3 regions of the Promicromonospora sp. NPDC057488 genome follow, and region 1 is predicted to be linked to each of the others. Evidence: riboswitches for the same ligand, from Rfam matches in the RefSeq annotation. Region 1 holds a riboswitch; each other region holds the start of a gene.

Region 1 (7,594 bases):
CTCTGACACCCGAGAACTCGACACCCAGGACTACGACACCCAGGGCCTCGGCACGGCGGGCCTCGGCACGGCGGGCCTCGGTACGGCAGGGCTCGGCACCGACGATGTCCACGTCGAGCGAGTCGGCGGGCAGACCGTCGCCCGGATCCGGATCATCCCCTCGGACACCGCGGTGCGCGGCGGCGTCATGACCCGGGTCGAGCTGCTCGTCGACACCACCACCTGGTTGCCGAGCGACGTCGAGATCTGGGCCGAGGGCGACGAGGGCAAGCAGTTCCGCGTGCACAGCGAGCTCAGCTGGGCGGGCTGCAACGAGCCCAGCATGTCGCCCACGAACGACACCGGCCGCCCATGACCCAACCCGGACCCGGGCACGCACCCGCACCCACACCCACACCCCGATAGGCTCCCGCCGTGCTCCACCGCGCCACCTCCGCCGACCTCGACGACCTGGCCGCGTTCCTGCGCACAGCCGACCTGACGGTCGCCGCACTCGCGGAGCCCGCCGTCCACCTCTGGCTGGAGCGGGACCAGGACGGCGCGGTCGCCACGACCACGGGGTTCGAGCTCGGCGGCGACGCCGCGCACGCGCTGGTCCGCAGCGTCGCCGTCCGGCCCGACCTGCGTGGCACCGGGGCCGGCCTGCGCCTGGCCCGGTTCGCGCTGGACCGGGCCGCCGACGCCGGGGCGGGCGAGGCCTGGCTGTTCTCCCGTCGCTCGGGCGGCTTCTGGCAGAAGCTCGGCTTCGGGCCCACGACCACGCAGGCGCTCGCCGCCGCCCTGCCCGACGCCCACCAGGTCGCGCTGTTCCGCTCGACGGGCCAGCTCGACCGCGAGGTCGCCTGGCGCCGTCCGCTGCCCGTGCGTGCTAGCTTCACCGCATGAGGTCTCCAGAAGCATCCAGGTTCGGGCTGCCGGTACTCCGGTAGCCCGAGATGCCCCTGTAGAGATCACCGAGGCCACACCTCGCGGCCCGCTTCCCTGACGGAGCGGGCGACCAGAGCGCATCCGAAGGGCCCGTAGTGCCGACCAGGCCTACCCGTTCCCTCTCCCCCTTCGGAGTCGTTCATGCCTGTCCTGCTCTACGTGCTCGCGGTCGCGGTCTTCGCGCAAGGCACGTCGGAATTCGTCCTCGCCGGGCTCGTACCCGGCATCTCCGCCGACCTCGGCGTCTCGGTCGCCCAAGCCGGCTACCTGACCTCGGGATTCGCGGTCGGGATGGTGGTTGGCGCGCCGCTGACGGCCGCCGTCGGACGCCGCCTGCCCCCGCGCCGGACCCTGTCCGCGTGCCTGGCCGTGTTCGTCCTGGCCCATGTCTCGGGCGCGCTGACCGACAGCTTCGGCGTGCTGCTCGGCACCCGGTTCGTGGCCGCCCTGGCCAACGCCGGCTTCCTCGCGGTCGCCCTGTCGACGGCCACCCTGGTGGTCCCGGCCGGACGGCGCGCCCGGGCCCTGTCCGTGCTCCTCGGCGGCACGACGCTCGCCCTGGTCGCCGGCGTCCCCGCGGGCGCGCTGCTGGGTGAGCTCTGGGGCTGGCGGTCCGCGCTCTGGGCCATCGCGGGGCTCGCCACCGCGGCCCTGGTCGCCGTCCTCCGGCTGACACCAGACCGACCGGGCCGTAAAGGCGCGACCCGCTCCGCGCTGAGCGGCCACACCGGGGACCCGAGCAGGCTCGGCCTCAGGGCCGAGCTCCGCACCCTCCGGTCCCCGGACCTCCAACGGCACCTCGCACTCGGGGTGCTGGTCAACGGCGCGACGTTCTGCGCCTTCACCTACCTGGCGGTCGTCGTCACGGACGGGGCGGGCCTCGGCCCGTCGCTCGTACCGGTGGTGCTCGCGCTGTTCGGGCTCGGCGCGTTCGCGGGAGTCTCGGCGGCAGGCCGCCTCGCCGACAGCCGCGGCCGGCTCTTGCTCGACGTCGCCGGGCCCACCCTGGTCCTGGGGTGGATCACGTGGGCGGCACTGGCCGGCAACCCGGCGGCCTTGTGGGTGCTGGCGCCGGTGCAGGGCGCGCTGTCCTTCGCGGTGGGCAGCACGCTGATCGCGCGCGCCATGGCGGCAGCCCAGGGCGCACCGACGATGGGCGGGGCCTTCTCGACGGTCGCCTTGAACCTGGGGGCGGTCGGCGGCCCGCTGCTCGGCGGGGTCGGCCTGGCCGCGCTCGGGACCGCCGGGCCACTGGTGGTCGGCGCGGCGCTGGCGGGCGCCGCCGTCCTGCTCCGGCTCGCCACGGCCCGACGCCGGACAACCGTCCCGGTGGCCTGACGAGGCGAGGAGGGCCGGACGCCGATCGACCTCGACGCCCGGCCCTCCAATGCCCGGCCCTCCAAAACCCGGCCCTCCGATGCCCGGCCCCCGACACCCAGCCCTCAGACCGCCGTCCCGCGCGCGAGCAGCCGGAGCGCGGCCTCTGACCCCGATCCCGGCGCCGCGGTGTGCGTCAGGAGCCGCTGGCCGTCGGTGTCGGGCAGGTGCAGCACCTCGAAGCCGAGCTCCAGGTCCCCCACCTCCGGGTGACGCAGGTACTTGGTGCCGCTGGAGCACAGCCGGACGTCGTGCCGCCCCCAGAGCCGCGCGAACTCGGGGCTGCTCAGGCTCAGCTCGCCGATCAGCTCGGCCAGCGCCCGGTCGTCGCGGTGCCGCACGGCGGTGTACCGGAGCGAGGACACGGCCAGCGCGGCCTCCTCCTCCCAGTGCCGGTACAGCTCGCGCGTGTGCGGGTCCAGGAAGAGCAGCTGCATCTGGTTGGGCCGCGAGCCGACACTCGCCGGCGCCGCCGGATCGAGGTGCGGGGCGAGCAGGGCGTGCCCGAGCGGGTTCCAGGCGAGGATGTCGTTGCGCCGCCCCAGGAGCAGAGCCGGCACGTCCGGCATGGCGGCCAGCAGCCGCACCACTCCGCCGCTGGGTCGTTCGGCCGGCGCCGCCCGCCGACGCCGGGCCGGGGTCGGCCGGGCGAGCGCGAACAGGTGCGCTCGTTCGTCGTCGTCGAGCTGGAGCGCCCGGGCGAGCGACTCCAGGATCGACTCGCCTGCGTTGGCCGACTGCCCCTGCTCCAGGCGCGTGTAGTAGTTCACCGAGATGCCGGCCAGCTGCGCGAGCTCCTCTCGCCGCAGGCCCGGCACGCGCCGGGCACCCCAGCTGGTCAGGCCGGACGCCGCCGGGGTGATCGCGTCCCGGCGGGTGCGCAGGAAGTCGCCGAGCTCCTCGGTCACCGGCCGCCCCGGCCGCCCCGATCGTCGACCGGCAGGCCGGCCCGCCCCGTCCGTCCGGTCCAGCCCAGCCGTCCGGTCCACCCCAGCCGTCCGGCCCGCCCGATCCACCTGGTCCACCCCGTGACCCGCCTCGCTCCGCATGGTCCCAGTGTCGCCCTTCCCGTCGCGGTCAGGGTGACCCTGCCAGGGGTACGCAGCACCGGGTGCTGGTCCGGCCCGCCGGGGACGCCGATCGTCGTCGTCATGCGAACCTCATCGACACCTCCGACGCCCGTCCGCGAGCGTCTCGCCCTCGCGGTCCTCCTCACGGCGAGCTTCACGCTGGCCGTGGACTTCTCGATCCTGAACGTTGCACTCCCACAGATCGGGGCCGACGTCGGGCTGGCGCTGCCCGACCTGCAATGGATCGCCACCTCGTTCGCGGTGTGCGCGGCCGGTCTCACCCTGTTCTTCGGGCGCACCGCCGACCTCTTCGGCCGACGGCGGCAGTTCCTGGCGGGGATGGCGCTGCTCGGCGCGGCCTCGGTGGCCGGCGGGCTCGCGGACGTCGCCTGGCTGCTCCTGGCAGCTCGGGTCGCGCAGGGCGTCGCCACGGCCGCCGTCACCCCGGCGGCGCTCTCGCTGATCACCACGTCCTTCCCGGAGGGCCCGCTGCGCGACCGGGCGCTGGGTCTGAACGGGGCACTGATGGCGGCCGGGTTCACGTCCGGGGCCGTGCTGGGCGGGCTGTTCGCGGGCCTGGTCAGCTGGCGCTGGGCATTCTTCGTCAACGTCGTCGTGGCGGTCGCCGTCCTCGTCGTCGGACCGATGGTGCTGCGCGAGACGCGACCCACACGCCGCGCCCGGCTGGACGCACCCGGTGCGGTCGCGATCACGCTGGCGCTCGCCGCGGGCGTCCACGGGCTCACCCAGGCGGCCGAGCACTCGTGGGCGGCCCCGGCGAGCTGGACCGCGCTCGCTCTCGCCGGCGCGCTGCTGGCGGCGTTCGTCCTGATCGAGCGCCGGGTCGAGCACCCGCTCGTCCCGCTGGGCATCCTGGCGCGCCGGACCGTCGGCTGGGGCAACGCCGCGGGGCTGGTCGCGTTCGCCACCGAGACGTCCCTGGTCTTCCTGCTCACTCTCTACCTGCAGGAGGTCCGTGGCCTCGGACCCCTGCAGACAGGCTTCGTCTTCGCGGTGCTCGGAGCGGGCACGGTACTGGGCGGCATGGTCGGGCCACGCGTGATCGGCGCGGTCGGCGGGCGGCGCGCCATCGTGCTCGGGCTCGTGGCACAGGCCGTCGCGACCGCACCGCTGGCGCTCCTCGGGGAGCTGCCCGGGTGGCTCGTCGTCCTGCTGGCCCTGACCTTCGTGGGCGGTGTGGCGAACCTGGTGGCGATCGTCGGGTTCATGGTCACGGCGACCTCCGGTCTCCCCGACGACGAGCAGGGCCTGGCGACCGGCCTGACGACGATGAGCCAGCAGGTCGGCATCGCGCTGGGTATCCCGGTGATGTCGGCGGTCGTCACCGCCACGACGCCCGGCGGCGGGACCGTGCTCGGCCTGAGCGTCGCGATCGCGGTCAACGCCGCGGTGTGCCTGGTCGCGGGCGTCGCCCTCGCGGCCGCGCTGCGGCCGACTGGACGGCCGACTGGACGGCCGACGGGACGCCGGGTGGCACGGCCGGCGGGCCGGCGGGTGACCGGGTAGCGGTCCCGACAGTCCGGCCTCGGGGCGCCGGGATCGTGCGGTCGCTTGGCACACTTTTCCGAGCTGACCTCGGAGGTCACCAGCCGTCCCGAGGCGTGGACGGTTTGCCGACCACATCTCGGGCATGCCTACGATCAGATCTCATCATCCAGAGCGGTCGAGAGTCCTGGCTCCACGACACCGCAGCAACCTACCTCCGAGGCGCCAATCTCGGGGCAAGGTGCTAACGCCAGGTCCGATGGAGCTGATACGCATGGCAGTCACGAACCCGCACCTTCCCACCGCCACGATCCTGGGCTACCCGCGCATCGGCCGGAGGCGCGAGCTCAAGCGCGCCGTCGAGTCCTTCTGGGCCGGCCGCACCACCGCCGACGAGCTGGAGGCGACCGCCCGCGACCTGCGGCTCGCCACCGCGCGCCGCCTCGTCGACCTGGGCCTGGAGGCCGGGACCGCCGCCGTCCCCGGCTCGTTCTCCTACTACGACCAGGTGCTCGACGCCGTCGCGCTGCTGGGCGCGGTGCCCGAGCGGTTCGCCGGGCTCACCACGGACGAGGGCAACCTGCCGCTCGCGGCCTACTTCACGGTGGCCCGCGGCGAGGGCGACCGGGCGCCGCTCGAGATGACCAAGTGGTTCGACACGAACTACCACTACCTGGTGCCGGAGATCGGCCCGGACACCCCGATCGGCTTCGTCGACGACCGCGCCGTGCGCGAGTTCACCGAGCTGGCGCACCCGGCCGACGGCGGCCAGGCCGTCGTCACCCGCCCCGTGCTGGTGGGCCCGGTGACGTTCCTGCTGCTCAGCAAGGCGGCCGACGACGCCCCCGAGGGCTTCCGCCCGCTGGACCGGCTCGACGACGTCGTCACCGCGTACGGGGAGCTGCTGCGCACGCTGGCCGCCGCGGGCGCGCCCTGGGTCCAGCTCGACGAGCCCGCGCTGGTCACCGACCTGCTGGACGTCCCCTTCGACGAGGTGGCCGACGCCGTCCGCCGGGCCTACGCCCGCCTGGCGACCGACCTCTCCCCCGCCGGCACCGGTTCGGACGACGCCGCCGAGCGCCCCGCGATCCTGGTCACCGCGCCCTACGGCGACCTGCGCAGCGACGCGGGCGACGGCCTCGCGCTGCTGGCCGGCACCGACGTCGAGGCGATCGCGATCGACGTGGTCCGCGGCGCGGTGCCCGCCGGACCCGTGCAGGGCCTGGAGAACAAGACCGTGGTCGCGGGCGTGATCGACGGCCACAACATCTGGCGCGCCGACCTCGACGCCCGCCTGACCGTCCTGGAGGGCCTCGCGGCCCAGGGCACCGGCCTCGGCGCAGGGGCACTCGCCGTCGGCACCTCGACCTCGCTGCTGCACGTGCCGCACGACGTCGCCGACGAGCCCCGCCTGGAGCCGGGCCTGAAGTCGTGGCTCGCGTTCGCCGACCAGAAGGTCGCCGAGGTCGCCACGCTGGCCACGGGCCTGGCCGAGGGCCGCGCGGCCGTCGCCGACCGGCTCGGCGAGTCGACGGCCGCGGTGCGCTCCCGCGCCGAGGCGCCCGGCGTCGTCGTCCCGCAGGTGCGGGAGCGGACCGCCGCCCTGACCGCGGCCGACGCACAGCGCGCGCCGTACGCGGAGCGGGCGGCCGCGCAGCAGGCGCGGCTGAACCTGCCGGCCCTGCCGACCACGACCATCGGGTCGTTCCCGCAGACCTCCGAGATCCGCAGCACGCGCGCCGCGTGGGTGCGGGGCGAGCTGTCCGACGCCGACTACACGGCCGCCATGCGCGCCGAGATCGCGAGCACGGTCGCGCTGCAGGAGGAGCTGGGCCTGGACGTGCTGGTGCACGGCGAGCCCGAGCGGAACGACATGGTGCAGTACTTCGCGGAGCAGCTCGACGGCTTCGCGACGACGGTCAACGGCTGGGTGCAGTCCTACGGCTCGCGCTGTGTGCGCCCGCCGATCCTGTGGGGCGACGTGTCCCGGCCGGCGCCCCTGACCGTCGAGTGGACGGCGTACGCCGCGTCCCTGACCGACAAGCCCGTCAAGGGCATGCTCACGGGCCCGGTCACGATCCTGGCCTGGTCGTTCGTCCGCGACGACCTGGCCCTCGGCGACACCGCCGACCAGGTCGCCCTGGCGCTGCGCGACGAGGTGACGGACCTGGAGGCGGCGGGCATCGGCGTCGTGCAGGTGGACGAGCCCGCCCTGCGCGAGCTGCTGCCGCTCCGCACGGCCGCGCACCCCGGCTACCTGGAGTGGTCGGTGCGCTCGTTCCGGCTCTCGACCGCCGGCGCCGACTCGGCGACGCAGGTGCACACGCACCTGTGCTACTCGGAGTTCGGCCAGGTCATCGGCGCGATCGACGGCCTCGACGCGGATGTCACGTCCGTGGAGGCGGCCCGGTCCCGCATGGAGATCGTGCCCGAGCTGGCCGACGCCGGGTACGGCCGCGGCATCGGGCCGGGCGTCTACGACATCCACAGCCCGCGCGTGCCGTCCGTCGAGGAGGTGACCGACCTGGTCGAGCTCGCGGCCAAGTCGATCGACCCGCGGCTGGTCTGGGTCAACCCGGACTGCGGCCTGAAGACCCGCGCGTACGCGGAGACGAAGGAGTCGCTGGCCAACCTGGTGACGGCGGCGAAGGCGGTCCGCGCGACCCTCTGACGCCGGCCCGCTGACCCGGGTCTGCTGCCGCGCTGTCCGCGGC
Region 2 (6,728 bases), on a different contig from region 1:
AGGTGATGGGCGGCTCGATCGCGAACTTCGAGGAGGAGTTCGGCGACCGCACCCGGGTGCTCGACGTCCCGACGCCGGGCCGCAGCGGGCCTGGCCACCGAGCCGGCACCACGCGCCTGGTCATGCTCGACTCGTCGGCCGGCCGCCTGGGCGCCGACTTCGCCCAGGTCCAGATGCTGCGCGAGGCGCTCGACGACGCCGCGACCGACCGCGCCGTCACCGGCGTCGTGGTGTTCGCGCACCACCCGCTCGACGACCCGCTGCCGACCAAGGCCAGCCAGCTCACCGACCGGCTGGAGGCCGACACGCTGCGCGGCTGGTTCGAGGACTTCGAGGAGACGTCCGGCAAGTCGGTCGCGTCGGTGGGCTCCCACGTGGGCGTCTTCCACGCGAGCACCCAGGACGGCGTCCCGTACCTGGTCAACGGCAACTCCGGGAAGAGCCCGGCGAGCACCCCGGCCGACGGCGGGTTCACGGGCTGGTCGATGCTGGGGCTGCGGCCGGCGTCGGGCAAGACGCCGGGTCCGGGCCGCTCGTCCGCCGAACCGTGGCTCACCTGGGAGGTCAACACGCGCGCCGAGCGGGTCACGGTCGCCGGGCCGGACTCGCTGCGGGTGGGCGGTTCCGCGCCGGTGAGCGCCGTCGTCGTGCAGGACGGGTCCCGCGAGGTGCCGGTCGCGTGGCCGGTCTCCGCGAGCTGGGGTGGTCCCGGGGTGTGCGTCACCGACGGGCAGGGCCGCGCCGCCCTGCGGGACTGCTCGCACCGCGCGGTGCTCGCGCTCGACCCCGCCACGCACGAGCTGACGGCCCTGCGCCCGGGGCGCGCCACGGTGACCGTCACGGTCAACGGGGCGCGCGGCGAGCTCATGGTCACCACGAGCCGGTAGATTTACCTCATGAGCAACTTCGAGGTGGCCCGCAGGCAGAAGCAGGAGCCCACGGCGGCGCTGGTGGTTCGCTTCATCGTGTGCTTCGCCCTGTTCCTGGGCGGGTTCGCGCTGATGGCCGTCGGCTCGATCGGTGACGCGGCGTCGTCGCCCTACCTGTTCGTCGGCGGCATCCTCGCCGTCGGCCTGTCGTTCGGCCTGCCGATGATCGGCGCCACCGAACGATAGAAGCACGCGCGGCGCCCGCCCGGTCCTGACCGGGCGGGCGCCGCCGCATCTCCGTACCCCCACGACGGCGGCCCCGAGGCCTGCCGGAACAGGGCCGCAGCCGCTTGCTGCGGCCCTTTTTGCTGCCGCCGCGCCGAGCGGCCGAACCCTCGCGACACGCCGCGTCACCCGTTTGTCACAGGTTTGTTAGAACCATTGACAGATTATGACCCAAGTGAAAACGTGACCTGCACCACCACGAAGGAGAGGGACGGCAATGGCGCAGTACAAGAGGCTCGGCGGGATCATGGCGATCACGCTCGCCGCGACGACCGGACTGACGGCCTGCGGGTTCGGCGGGTCCAGCGGGGAGGCGACCGGCGACGGTACGACTCTCGACCTGCTCGTCCCCAGCTACTCCGACGCCACCCAGGGAAACTGGGACGACGTGATCGCCGGGTTCGAGGAGGCGAACCCCGACATCGACGTGAACCTCCAGGTCGAGTCATGGGACAACCTCGAGTCCGTCATCGCCACCAAGATCCAGGGCGGCGACGCACCCGACATCTACAACGGTGGCCCGTTCGCCGGCTTCGCCGAGGACGAGCTGCTGTACCCGGTCGAGGACGTCACCTCCGACGAGACCTTCGCCGACTTCCAGCCGACGTTCCTGGAGAACGCCCAGGTGGGCGGCACCACCTACGGCCTGCCGTTCATCGCGTCGGCCCGTGCGCTGTTCGTCAACGACGCGCTCCTGGAGGAGGCGGGCGCCGACGTGCCCGCCACCTGGGACGAGCTGCTCGAGTCGGCCAAGAAGGTCTCCGACCTCGGCGGCGGCGTGGCCGGCTACGGCATGCCGCTCGGTTCCGAGGAGGCCCAGGCCGAGGCCGCGGTGTGGCTGTGGGGCGGCGGTGGAACCTTCGGCGACGCCGAGGCCATCACCATCGACACCCCCGAGAACCTCCCGGGCGCCAAGTTCGCCAAGAAGATGATCGACGAGGGCGCCACGCAGGCCGACGCCGGCGCGACGGACCGCAGCCCGCTGTTCGACATCTTCGTGCAGGGCAAGGTCGGCATGCAGATCGGCCTGCCGCCGAGCGTCGGGCAGATCGAGTCCGACAACCCCGACCTGGAGTACTCCATCCACCCGATCCCCACCGAGGACGGCTCGCCGTTCACGCTGGGCGTCGCGGACCACCTGATGGCGTTCCAGAACGACGGCGACAAGCAGGAGGCCATCACCGCCTTCTTCGACTACTTCTACACCGCCGACGTCTACGTGCCGTGGGTCCAGGCGGAGGGCTTCCTGCCCACCACCCTCTCGGGCTCCGAGCAGCTCGCCGGCGAGGAGGCGCTCGCGCCGTTCCTCGAGGTGCTGCCGGACGCGCAGTTCTACCCGAGCACCAACCCGGACTGGCAGGCCGCGGACTCCGCGTTCAAGGCGCTCTTCGGCCAGCTCGACGGGAAGAAGTCGGCGCAGGACGTCCTGGCCGAGATCCAGGGACAGGTCGACGCGGGCTGACGCCTCGCACCGACCGCCGTGCCCGGCACGGCTGACCAAACGCAACGCCGAACCGAAAGCACGGGGAACCTGGTGAAGGACCTGTTGAAGGCCCTGCCGTGGATCGGGCCCGCGGTCGCACTCATTGCGGCCGTGGTCCTGTTCCCGGTAGGCCAGATGTTCTGGAACTCGACACGCGACATCAGCCAGAGCGGCTTGGACGACGGGGGAGTAGGCCTCGCGAACTTCGCGACGGTCATCGGCTTCCAGTACTTCTGGCCGATCCTCGGGCGCACCGTCGTGTGGGTCGTGGTGGTCGTCGGCTGCACCCTGATCGGGTCGCTGGCCCTGGCAGCGCTGCTGAACAAGGCGTTCCCGGGCCGGCGCCTGGTCCGGATGGCCGTCATCGTGCCGTGGGCCTCCAGCGTCGTCATGACCACGCTGGTGGTGCACTACGGGCTGGAGCCGTACTTCGGCATCATCAACTCGTTCCTCGTGGACGTGGGCCTGATCAGCACGCCGGAGGGCTACGGCTGGACGCGGCACCCCGGTACCGCGTTCGCGTGGGCCATGGCGGTGGCCGTGTTCGTGTCGCTGCCGTTCACCACGTACACGATCCTCGCCGGCCTCCAGACGGTCCCCGGCGAGACCGTCGAGGCCGCGCGCATCGACGGCGCCAGCGGCCCGCGCACCTACTTCAGCGTGGTGCTGCCGCAGCTGCGGGGTGCCATCTCGGTGGCGGTGCTGATCAACATCATCAACGTGTTCAACTCGCTGCCGATCCTGCGCGTCATGACGGGGTCCATCCCCGGGTACGACGCCGACACCGTCATGACGATGATCTTCAAGTACATGCAGAACCAGCGGCAGATCGACCTGGCCAGCGCGCTGTCCGTCATCGCGTTCCTGGTGGTCATCGCGATCGTCGCCGTCTACGTGCGGGTCGTCCGCCCCCTGGAGGAGGTCTGATGACCGCGATCACCGATTCGGGGACGACCCCGCGCAAGGCGACCCGGCCGCCGTCGGACAACCGGCAGCGGGTAAGGAAGTACACGAGCGACCAGGTGCCGCTCGGGTCCCTGCTGCTGCGGCTGCTGGCCGGGCTCGTGGTGCTGGTGGTGTTCCTGCTGCCGTACCTGATCATGTTCTTCGGCTCGGTGAAGACCAAGGCCGAGATCAGGTCGGTCGACCCGACCTACTTCCCCACCGAGTGGCACTGGGACAACTACGTCACCATGTGGTCCACGCCCGAGACACCGCTGGCGCAGAACCTGATCTCCACCCTGGTGATCTCGCTGTGCGCCACGCTGCTCGTGCTCGTCGTGGCGCTGCCGGCGTCCTACTACACGGCGCGGTTCCGGTTCCGGGGGCGGCTGTTCTTCCTGTTCCTCGTGATCGTGACCCAGATGGTGCAGCCCGCGGTACTCACCTCGGGCCTGTTCCGCCAGTTCATCGCCCTCGGGATCCTCGACACCTGGGCCGCGATGATCCTGGTCAACGCGGCGTTCAACCTGTCGTTCGCGGTCTGGATCATGCACAGCTTCTTCGCCGGCATCCCCAAGGAGGTCGACGAGGCGGCGCAGCTCGACGGCGCCGGAACCTTCGCCGTGCTGACCAAGATCAACCTGCCGCTCGTCTGGCCGGGCATCGTCACGGCGGTCGTGTTCACGTTCGTCGCCTCGTGGAACGAGTTCGCGGCCTCGCTGGTGCTGCTCACCACGGCAGGCAACCAGCCACTGTCCGTGGCGCTCACCAAGTTCGTCGGGCAGTACGAGACGTCCTGGCACTACGTGTTCGGGGTGTCGATCGTGGCGATCGTGCCCGTGGTGATCCTGTTCATGATCATCGAGAAGCGCCTGGTGGGCGGCCTGGTGGCCGGTTCCGTGAAGTAGCGGGACGGCCCGGTCCACGCTCCGTGGACCGGGCCGTCTCGACCGCCGGACGAATTCTGTCCCAGTGCTGGACGGTCGCTTAGCATGGTGGCGAACCCCATCCAGAGCGGTCGAGAGTCCTGGCTCCCTGACACCGCAGCAACCTGCCGACCTGGTACCGCGTCGCCGCGGTGCCGAGGACGCAAGGTGCTCACGCCAGGTTCGATGGAGCAGCCATGGTCGCCGAGCCGCACCCACACCGTCCCACCGTGTCGTTCGAGCTGATGCCCCCGCGTCGGCCGAACGCCGCGCCCAACTTCTGGGAGACGGCACAGCGGCTCGTGGCGGCCCGCCCGGACTTCGTGTCCGTGACCTACGGCGCGGCCGGCGGTGACCGGGCCACCGCGCGCGAGGTGCTCGCGACGCTGCTGCGGGGTACGCCCGTGCTCCCGGTGGCCCACCTGACCTGCGTGGGCGCGTCCCGGGAGGACGTGTCCGAGGTGATCGAGGAGTTCCTCGAGGCCGGCGTCCGGTCCTTCCTGGCCCTGCGCGGTGACCCGCCGCGCGACGAGCCGGACTGGCGCCCGCCGGCCGACGGGGTGCGCTCCAGCGTGGACCTGGTGCGCCTGCTGCGGCAGGTGGACGAGCGGCGCTGCGCCGCCGACGTCAGCACGGCGCTGCGCTCGGCCGCGCGCCCGCTGGCCATCGCCGTCGCCACGTTCCCGGACGGCAACCCCGGGGCGGGCACCACGCGCGAGCAGGAGGTGCGCAGGCTCCTGGAGAAGCAGGAGGCGGGCGCGAGCTTCGCGATCACCCAGTTCTTCTACCGCGCGGACTCGTACACCGGGTTCGTCGAGGCGGCCCGGGCCGAGGGCGTGCGCATCCCGATCCTCGCCGGGATCCTGCCCACCACCGAGGCCCGGCGCCTGCGCCGCGTCGAGGAGCTCACCGGGGTGGCGGCGCCCGCCGAGCTCCTGCGGGACCTCGACCGGCTCACCGCGCCCGACGGCGCCGTCGACCCCGAGGCCCAGCACGCCCACGGCATCGAGTACTCTGCGGCGCTCGCGCGCGAGGTGCTCGACGCCGGCACGCCCGGCCTGCACGTGTACACGTTCAACAAGCACCGCCCCGCCCTGGACCTGCTGGACCGGGTGGGCCTGTCGGGTCGCGCCGCCGCCTGACGCGGCATCGTGCGCGGGGTATACCCCGGATGTGATGTACCGGGGTGCCGCGGCGTCGGCCGATACTACGGATGAAAAATCGGCACGTACCAGCGCGACCGACCCGTGGAGGCCCCACCGTGCACGAACACGACCACAGCTCCACCGAGTGCAGTCCTGACAGCCATACCTCGCTGGGGCGGCGCGAGCTGCTGCGCGGCGCCGTCGTCCTCGGCATCGGCGCCGCGGGCGCGACGATCGCCGCCCCGGCGGCCGCGGCCGCCCCCGCCCCCGGGGCCGCTGCCCCCGCGGGGGCAGCCAGGGCCGACGCCGACGCCCCGCCGTCCCTGGCCCCGGACCCGGAGGCGCCCGCCGACGCCCCGCCGGGCGCGCTGGCCGGGGTGGAGGTGGCCGCGCCGACCATCGCGAGCTGCGCCACCTGGGGCGCCGCGGCGGCCCGCGGCACCATCGACCCGGTCGCGGCCAACCCGAACAAGATCCTGATCCACCACACGGCGTCGGCCAACGTCACCGACTACTCGCAGGCCGCCGGGTACCAGATCGCCCGCGACATCCAGCAGTGGCACTTCGCCAACGGCTGGGTCGACACGGGCCAGCACCTCACGCTGAGCCGCGGCGGGTACGTCATGGAGGGCCGGCACGGCTCGCTGTCCCGGCTGCAGAGCGGCAGCGGCACCGTGGTGGGCGCCCACGCCCCGGGCCAGAACAGCCAGGCCATCGGCATCGAGAACCAGGGCACCTACACGAGCGCGACGCCCCCGGCCCAGCTCTGGAGCCGGCTGGTCGAGCTGTGCGCCTACATCTGCGACCAGTACGGCATCGCGCCCACGCAGATCTACGGGCACCGGGACTACACGGCGACGGCCTGCCCGGGCGACGTCCTGTACTCGATGCTGCCGCAGCTGCGCTCCGAGGTGGCCGCGGCCCTGGCGGGCACGAGCTGGTCGGTCATCGTCGACAACACCTCGGCGGGCTTCTCCGCCGGCTCCGCGTGGCTGGCGTCGTCCTTCTCGGGCGAGCGGTACGGCGCCGACTACCGCTACGCGACGCCCGCGGAGGTCAGCGACCTCGCGACGTACTC
Region 3 (6,728 bases), on a different contig from region 1:
GGGGCGGTGGGCGCGTTGTTCGGTTCCGTGACGGGCGCCGCGGCAGGGGCCGCACCTTCCGAAAGGTTGCCCAGGAAACCCTCGACCCGCGAACGCATGGGGCCGATCAGCGCACCGCCGACACCGACGATCAGAATTCCGGCGACGGTGGCCAGGAATGCCACGAGGACGGGCATTGTCACGGTGGTGCCGATGCCGATCTGGTTCACGGCGGCGATAACACCGAGGGCAATGATGAGGAACGAGACCGTCTTCGCCACCAGCGAGCCGTAGGAAACGCGGCTCATGGTGTTCAGGAGAAGGTCCTTCACGGCATTCGCGATGGCGCCGGCGATCACCACGATGACGATCGCGACGACGAGGCTCGGGAGCCACGCCACGATCTGGTTGACGATCGCGCTCACCGGGTTGGTAGGCCCGAAGGCGCTCAGCGCGAGCTGCAGCGTGATCAGCAGGATGAAGTAGTAGATGATCTTCGTGAGCAGCGCGATCGGCTCGATGCCGGACCCGGCGAGCAGCCGGTTGGCCCCCGCCCGCTCGAGCACCTTGTTGAAGCCGACGCGCGTCAGGATCATCCCCACGAACCGGGCGATCGCCTTGGCGATGAAGTACCCGATGAGGAATACGACCAGGAACACGAGGAGCTTCGGGATGAAGCTCGCGATCGAGCTGAGCGCGTTGGTGAGCGGCGCCAGCCAGTCGACCTGGTTCGGCACGACGAGTGCCGTATTGAAGAATGTCATTGCTCTCCCCCTTCGAGATCTTTTCGGGCACCCCGGGCGCACATCGTCGGCGCGGCGCAAAGGTGCCAGCACTCCAAGAACATATGCCGGAGAAGCGCATTCTGCGCGGCGGGATTTAGTGCAAGCGAACGCAATTCGAACGCAATTTTGCACATACCCGCAGGTCAGATCGCCGGGTACCGGGCGGCACGTTCATGAATTTGCCTGATTCCCCTGTAGAGCGGGTGAGACATAAGCGACATTCCATCGAGGCTGACGTGGCGAGCGCCTAGCCTGGCGACATGGATGCCCTGCACGAGCGGACCGCCGTCGAGCTCCGCGACCTCCTCGCCGCCGGAGAGCTCACCCCCACCGAGGTGACCGAGCACTTCCTGGACCGGGTCGACCGGCTGAACCCCCAGGTCGGCGCCTTCGCCACCGTCACCCCCGAACGGGCGCGGAAACGGGCGGCGGCGCTCGAGGCGGCCCGGGCGGCCGGATCAGGCGAGGGCCCCACGCCGGGCGGCCTGTGGGGCCTGCCCACCGGGGACAAGGACCTGTGGAACCGGGCGGGCGTGCCCACGGGCTTCGGGTCGCGCGCCTTCGCGGGGCTGCCGCCGGCCGAGGAGAGCGACGAGATCGTCCGGGTGCTCGACGACGCGGGCATCGTCAGCCTGGGCAAGACCGCCGCGCCCGAGCTGGGCTTCCCCGCCTACACCGAGCCCGTCGGCGCACCGCCCGCGCGCACCCCGTGGGACCTGACCCGCGGGGCCGGCGGCTCCAGCGGCGGTGCGGCAGCCGCGGTGGCGGCGGGCCTGCTGCCGTTCGCCCCCGGGTCCGACGGCGGCGGGTCGATCCGCATCCCGGCGGCGGCCTGCGGCGTCGTCGGGCTGAAGCCCACGCGCGGGCTGCTGCCGGCGGGCAGCGGCGTCGACTCCTTGGGCGGGCTCGTGGTGAACGGCCCGATCGCCCGCACCGTGGCCGACACCGCCCTGCTGCTGGAGGCGATGCTCCCGAGGCGCGCCGGGGGCGACGTCGCGCACCCGTACACGCTGCGGGCGCCGTCGTACGCCGCGGGGGCGTACCTCGCGGCCGCGCAGCGGGCCGAGCTGCCGGAGGGCTCCGGCCTGGCCGGCGCGGGTGTCGCGCGCATCGGCGTGACCACGTCGTCGGCCTGGGACGGGTTCTACGACATCGCCGTGTCCCCCGAGGCGCGCGCCGCGCTGGACGCCGGGGTGCGCGCCCTGGCCGGGGCCGGGCACGAGATCGACGAGACCGCGCTGGCCGAGGCGCCCGAGTACGCGCCGGCGTTCCGGACCCTGTGGATGGGCGGAGCGTCGGCGGTGCCGATCGACGACCCGGCGACCCTGGACAAGCTGGAGCCGCTGACGCAGTGGCTCATCCGCACGGGCCGCACGGTCCCCGCGCGGCAGCTCGCCGAGGCGGTGCGCACGCTCACCGGGTTCGAACGCTCGCTCGTGGCGCAGGTCGGCGCGTACGACGCCGTCGTGACCCCGGCCCTCGCGCTCACGCCGCGGCCGATCGGCTGGTACGACGCCGAGGATCCCGAGCGGAACTTCGAGCAGCAGTGCCAGTACACGCCGTGGACGTCGATGCTGAACGTGGCCGGGCTGCCCGCGATCACCGTGCCGACGCACTGGACCGAGCCCACGGCAGACGCGCCCGCCGGGCTGCCGATGGGGGTGCAGATCATCGGCCGGCCGGGCGGCGAGCTCACGCTGCTGGCGCTGGCGGCCCAGCTGGAGTCGGCCCTCCCGGGCTCGCGCGCCTTCCCTCTCTGACGTGTCAGACACCCAGGCCCCCCGAGGGACCTGTACGTCTGACACTTCGGTGGTGGCCGAATGTGGTTTCCGCGGCCCGGCGGCGCGTGATTGGGTACCCCTAGTGGGTATCTGACGCGACGGTGCCACAGCGCCGGGACAGGGAGGACGGGACCATGACCGAGACCTTCGAGACGGCCGTCCCGGCGCGGCGCAGCCGCTGGACCGGGACCTGGCCGACCAACACCGGCTGGATCGTGCTCGGCGCGCTGACGGGCCTCGGCCTGCTGGTGGGCGGGACGGCGATCGCGGGCGGCACCTGGCAGGACGCCGTCGCCGAGGACCCGACCACCGCCGTCGGCGTCGCGGCGCTCTGCTACCTGGCCGCGGCGGTGACCGGCGTGCGCTGGACGGCGTGGCTGGTCGCGCTGCTGGCGTCCGCGATCCCCGTCGCGTCCGAGCTGCTGGACACGCCGCGCTGGATCGCGTTCGTGCTGGTGGGCCTCGTGCTCACCGGCATCGGGCTGGCCCGCGGCCGCAGCGCGACCTGGCCGCAGGCCGCCGCGATGGCCGGCTTCTTCGGCGTCGCCGCCGTCGCCCTGTTCCTGGAGCCGCGCGTCGGGCTGGCCCTCGCGGGCCTCGCCCTCGCCGCGCACGCCGCCTGGGACGTGGTGCACTACCGCCGCGACGTGGTGGTCAACCGCTCGCTGGCGCTGTGGTGCATCGGCCTGGACCTGACGATGGGCGGCATCTGCGTGGTGCTGGCGCTGTGGCCGTCAGTCCTCGTCCGGGAGGCAGCCGAAGGCCTCGTCGAAGCCGAGCGCCGCCGTCGCGAGCAGGCCCGCCAGGCCCGAGCCCTCGGGGACCGGACGCGGGTCGTCGGTCACCACCCAGAGCCCGTCCACGACGTCGTAGCCCGCCTGCGGGCCGTCGGCCACCAGGCTGCCGACGGCGGCGATGAGGCGCTCGATCTCCTCGCCCGCGGTGCCGACGCCGACCGAGGCGCGCACAGCGCCGGCGTCGAACCCGAGGCGGCCGAGCAGCGGGTGCGCGCAGAAGCGGCCGTCCCGCACGCCGATGCCGTGCTCCGCGGACAGGTACGCGGCGACGAGGCCCGGGTCGTAGCCGGTCACGGTGAAGGTCACGACGCCCACGGGGTCGACGGCGTCGGCCCAGACCCGCACGACCTCGACGCGGTCGATGGCCTCGAGCCCCGACACGAGCCGGCGGCGCAGCGTGTTCTCGTGGGCCACGACCTCGGCCGGGTCCAGCGCGGCGAGCTCCTCGCAGGCCGCCGCGAGGGCGACCGCGCCGATCACGTTGGGCGAGCCGGCCTCGTGGCGGGCGGGGCCCTCGTGCCAGTCGGTGCCACCCACCCGCACCCGGCGGACGGCGCCGCCGCCCGCGAGGTACGGCGTGCCGGCGTCGAGCCAGTCGCGGTGGCCCACCAGCACGCCGGCGCCGAACGGGGCGTAGGTCTTGTGCCCGGAGAAGGCGAGGTAGTCCACGCCGGTGGACTCCAGGGAGATGCGGCGGTGCGGCACGAGCTGGGCGCCGTCGAGCGCCACGCGCGCCCCGAACTCGTGGGCGACGGCGACTATCTCGGCGATCGGGAGCGACTCGCCCGTCACGTTCGACGCGCCGGTGAGGGCCAGGAGGGCGTACGGGCGGTCCTCGGCGGCGTCGGCCAGCTCCTCCCGGATCTGGGCGACGGTCTCGGCCACGGTGGCGCCGCCGGTCAGCACGGTCGCGCCGGTGGTGCGCTGCCAGGGCAGCAGGTTCGCGTGGTGCTCGACGTCGAGCACCAGCACGCGGCCGGGCTCGCCGTCGGCCTGCGCGGGGACGCAGCCGGCGAGGAGGTTGAGGGAGTCGGTGGTGTTCCGCGTGATGATCGTCAGGTCGTCCTCGCGGGCGCCGACGAACGCACCGATGGTGCGGCGGGCGGTCTCGTAGAGCGCCGTGCTCACCTGCGAGAGGTAGCCGGCGCCGCGGTGCACGCTGGCGTACAGCGGCAGCACCTGGGTGACGCGGTCGGCGACGGCCTGCAGGGCCGGGGCCGACGCGGCGACGTCGAGGTTCGCGTACGAGACCTGGGTGCCGTCCACGAGCGGGACGAGCGTGCCGCCGCCGACCACGGGCCGGAGCGGGGCGAGGCCGGTCACCGCGGTGGCACGGCTGATGGTGGGAGCAGACATGGCGTCCTCCAGCACAGTCCTGGGGGAGGTTCCCCCGCGCTTGCCGCGCACGGGTGCGCACGGCCTGGTCGTCACCCGGGGCACCCCACCGCGGAGGGAGGGTTGCCGGCCAGCGAGCCGGGGCTTGACGCTGGCGCTCATGACCTGCGGCCATCCTGTGCTGCGGGCAAAAGCCCTGTCAACGCATGTCTCAGATGCTGGTCCCACCTGCTGGTCGGGCCGCGCGGCCCCCGAGGACGACGACGCGGGCCGCGTCCGAGCGGTACATCGCGGCGTGCTCGCGCAGCTCGGCGGGACCGCCGGCGTCGGCCCTGGCCTCGCTGAACGCGGCGAGCTCCGTCAGGCGCTCCGCCATCGTCCCGAGCACGTCCGCGCGCGACCACGCGGCGCCGTACGCGTCGACCAGCGCGTCCAGCCGGGCCAGCGGGTCCAGGTGGCCGACGTCGTAGGACACCCCGGCGAACGCGTCCTGCGCGAACGGGGCCAGGCGGTACGCGGTGTACGCCACGTCCCACAGGCGGGGTCCCGGTGCTGCCGTGTCCACGTCGATGAGGCCGACGAGCCGGCCCGCGCGGAACACCATGTTGTAGGGCGCGGCGTCGTTGTGGCAGATCACCTCGGCCGGCTCGCGGGCGGGCAGCTGCCAGACGGCGTCCGGCAGGTCGAGGTCGAGGGACGCGTCGTGGAGCCGGCGCAGGAGGCGCCCGGCGTCGCGCAGGTTCTCCTCGGACCAGAGCCACTCCGGGGCCGGCCAGCCCGGGACGTCGCCGGGGAGGAACGAGAGGATCTCGCGCTGCCGCTCGTCGAACCCGAACGGTTCGGGCACCTCCGTGACGCCGCGGGCCCGGACGTGGCGCAGGTACGCGTGGACGGTGGGCGTCCACGGTCCGGCGGAGCGCCGCACGGTGTCCCCCGTGCGCACGACCTCGGACATGTTCCCGCCGGTCAGTGGTTCCTCGTTCGCAGACACGGTCGTCACCGTAGCGATATTCGCTTTCCCTACCAGATTGGCCGGGTTGCCTGTCGAGACACTGTTCCACCCACCGGACACATGTCGTAGGGTTGGCGGCGACCATCCCGAGCGGCCGAGTGACGTGGCACGACGACGCCGCAGCAACCCAGCGTTCCCCGCAACAGCGGAGGACGGCCGAGGGTGCTACCGCCACGACCGATGGAGGAGCATCATGAGCGACCCCGCGCGCATCGACGTCCGGCCCGCCGAGGGCTACGCCGGCGACATCACGCCCGAGCAGGCCTGGGAGCTGCTGGCCGCCGACCCGTCCGCCGTCCTCGTGGACGTGCGCACCCAGGGCGAGTGGCGCACGATCGGCATCCCCGACACGGTGACGCTCGAGAAGCAGCCCGTGTTCAGCGAGTGGGTGCAGGCGGGCGGTGTGCCCAACCCGCGGTTCCTGGAGGAGCTCCGGGCGGCCGGCGTGACCGACGGGCCCATCGTCTTCCTCTGCCGCTCCGGCCAGCGCTCGATCGCGGCGGCGCGGCTCGCCACGGCGTCGGGCATCGCGCCGTCGTACAACGTGCTGGACGGCTTCGAGGGCGCGCCCGGGGCCGACGGCGTCCGCGACCAGCGCGGCTGGAAGGTCGTCGGGCTGCCCTGGACGGCGGGTCCCGCGTGACCGTCACCGGTGCGTTCCCGGCGGACGCGAACCCTGGCGGCTCCGGCCGCAAGCCGCTGCCGGCCGGGGTGCGCCCCGCGACGCTCGCGGTGCGCGGCGGGCACCAGCGCAGCGAGTTCCAGGAGACCAGCGAGGCGCTGTTCCTCACGCAGGGCTACGTCTACGACAACGCGGCCGAGGCCGAGGCCGCGTTCAAGGGCGACGTCGACCGGTTCGTCTACTCGCGCTACGGCAACCCCACGGTGCACACGTTCGAGGAGCGGCTGCGCCAGCTCGAGGGCGCCGACGCCTGCTACGCGACCGCGACCGGCATGTCCGCCGTGTTCACGTCCCTGGCCGCGCTCGTGAGCTCGGGCTCGCGGATCGTGGCCGCCCGCGCGCTGTTCGGGTCCAGCG

The links. A riboswitch is a leader RNA that binds a small molecule or an ion and turns the genes downstream of it on or off. The one in region 1 is predicted to bind S-adenosylmethionine.
Region 2: another riboswitch for S-adenosylmethionine. It lies ahead of ACFU5G_RS06060 (methylenetetrahydrofolate reductase); the one in region 1 lies ahead of metE (5-methyltetrahydropteroyltriglutamate--homocysteine S-methyltransferase).
Region 3: another riboswitch for S-adenosylmethionine. It lies ahead of ACFU5G_RS27915 (aminotransferase class V-fold PLP-dependent enzyme); the one in region 1 lies ahead of metE (5-methyltetrahydropteroyltriglutamate--homocysteine S-methyltransferase).

Annotation. Positions count from the first base shown of each region.
Region 1 covers NZ_JBHVEG010000092.1:3,749-11,342, forward strand. Annotated here, with positions in the region: gene ACFU5G_RS18325 (hypothetical protein) at 1-355, shown strand, start outside; gene ACFU5G_RS18330 (GNAT family N-acetyltransferase) at 415-885, shown strand; gene ACFU5G_RS18335 (Cmx/CmrA family chloramphenicol efflux MFS transporter) at 1,069-2,265, shown strand; gene ACFU5G_RS18340 (helix-turn-helix transcriptional regulator) at 2,370-3,212, opposite strand; gene ACFU5G_RS18345 (MFS transporter) at 3,456-4,901, shown strand; SAM riboswitch class I at 5,043-5,146, shown strand; gene metE (5-methyltetrahydropteroyltriglutamate--homocysteine S-methyltransferase) at 5,155-7,551, shown strand.
Region 2 covers NZ_JBHVEG010000018.1:53,226-59,953, forward strand. Annotated here, with positions in the region: gene ACFU5G_RS06035 (phosphodiester glycosidase family protein) at 1-887, shown strand, start outside; gene ACFU5G_RS06040 (hypothetical protein) at 897-1,115, shown strand; gene ACFU5G_RS06045 (extracellular solute-binding protein) at 1,372-2,616, shown strand; gene ACFU5G_RS06050 (carbohydrate ABC transporter permease) at 2,689-3,564, shown strand; gene ACFU5G_RS06055 (carbohydrate ABC transporter permease) at 3,564-4,487, shown strand; SAM riboswitch class I at 4,582-4,698, shown strand; gene ACFU5G_RS06060 (methylenetetrahydrofolate reductase) at 4,736-5,647, shown strand; gene ACFU5G_RS06065 (N-acetylmuramoyl-L-alanine amidase) at 5,767-6,728, shown strand, end outside.
Region 3 covers NZ_JBHVEG010000241.1:120-6,847, forward strand. Annotated here, with positions in the region: gene ACFU5G_RS27900 (hypothetical protein) at 1-743, opposite strand, end outside; gene ACFU5G_RS27905 (amidase) at 1,025-2,524, shown strand; gene ACFU5G_RS27910 (hypothetical protein) at 2,880-3,017, opposite strand; gene ACFU5G_RS27915 (aminotransferase class V-fold PLP-dependent enzyme) at 3,280-4,698, opposite strand; SAM riboswitch class IV at 4,730-4,843, opposite strand; gene ACFU5G_RS27920 (phosphotransferase enzyme family protein) at 4,889-5,668, opposite strand; gene ACFU5G_RS27925 (rhodanese-like domain-containing protein) at 5,883-6,332, shown strand; gene ACFU5G_RS27930 (O-succinylhomoserine sulfhydrylase) at 6,329-6,728, shown strand, end outside.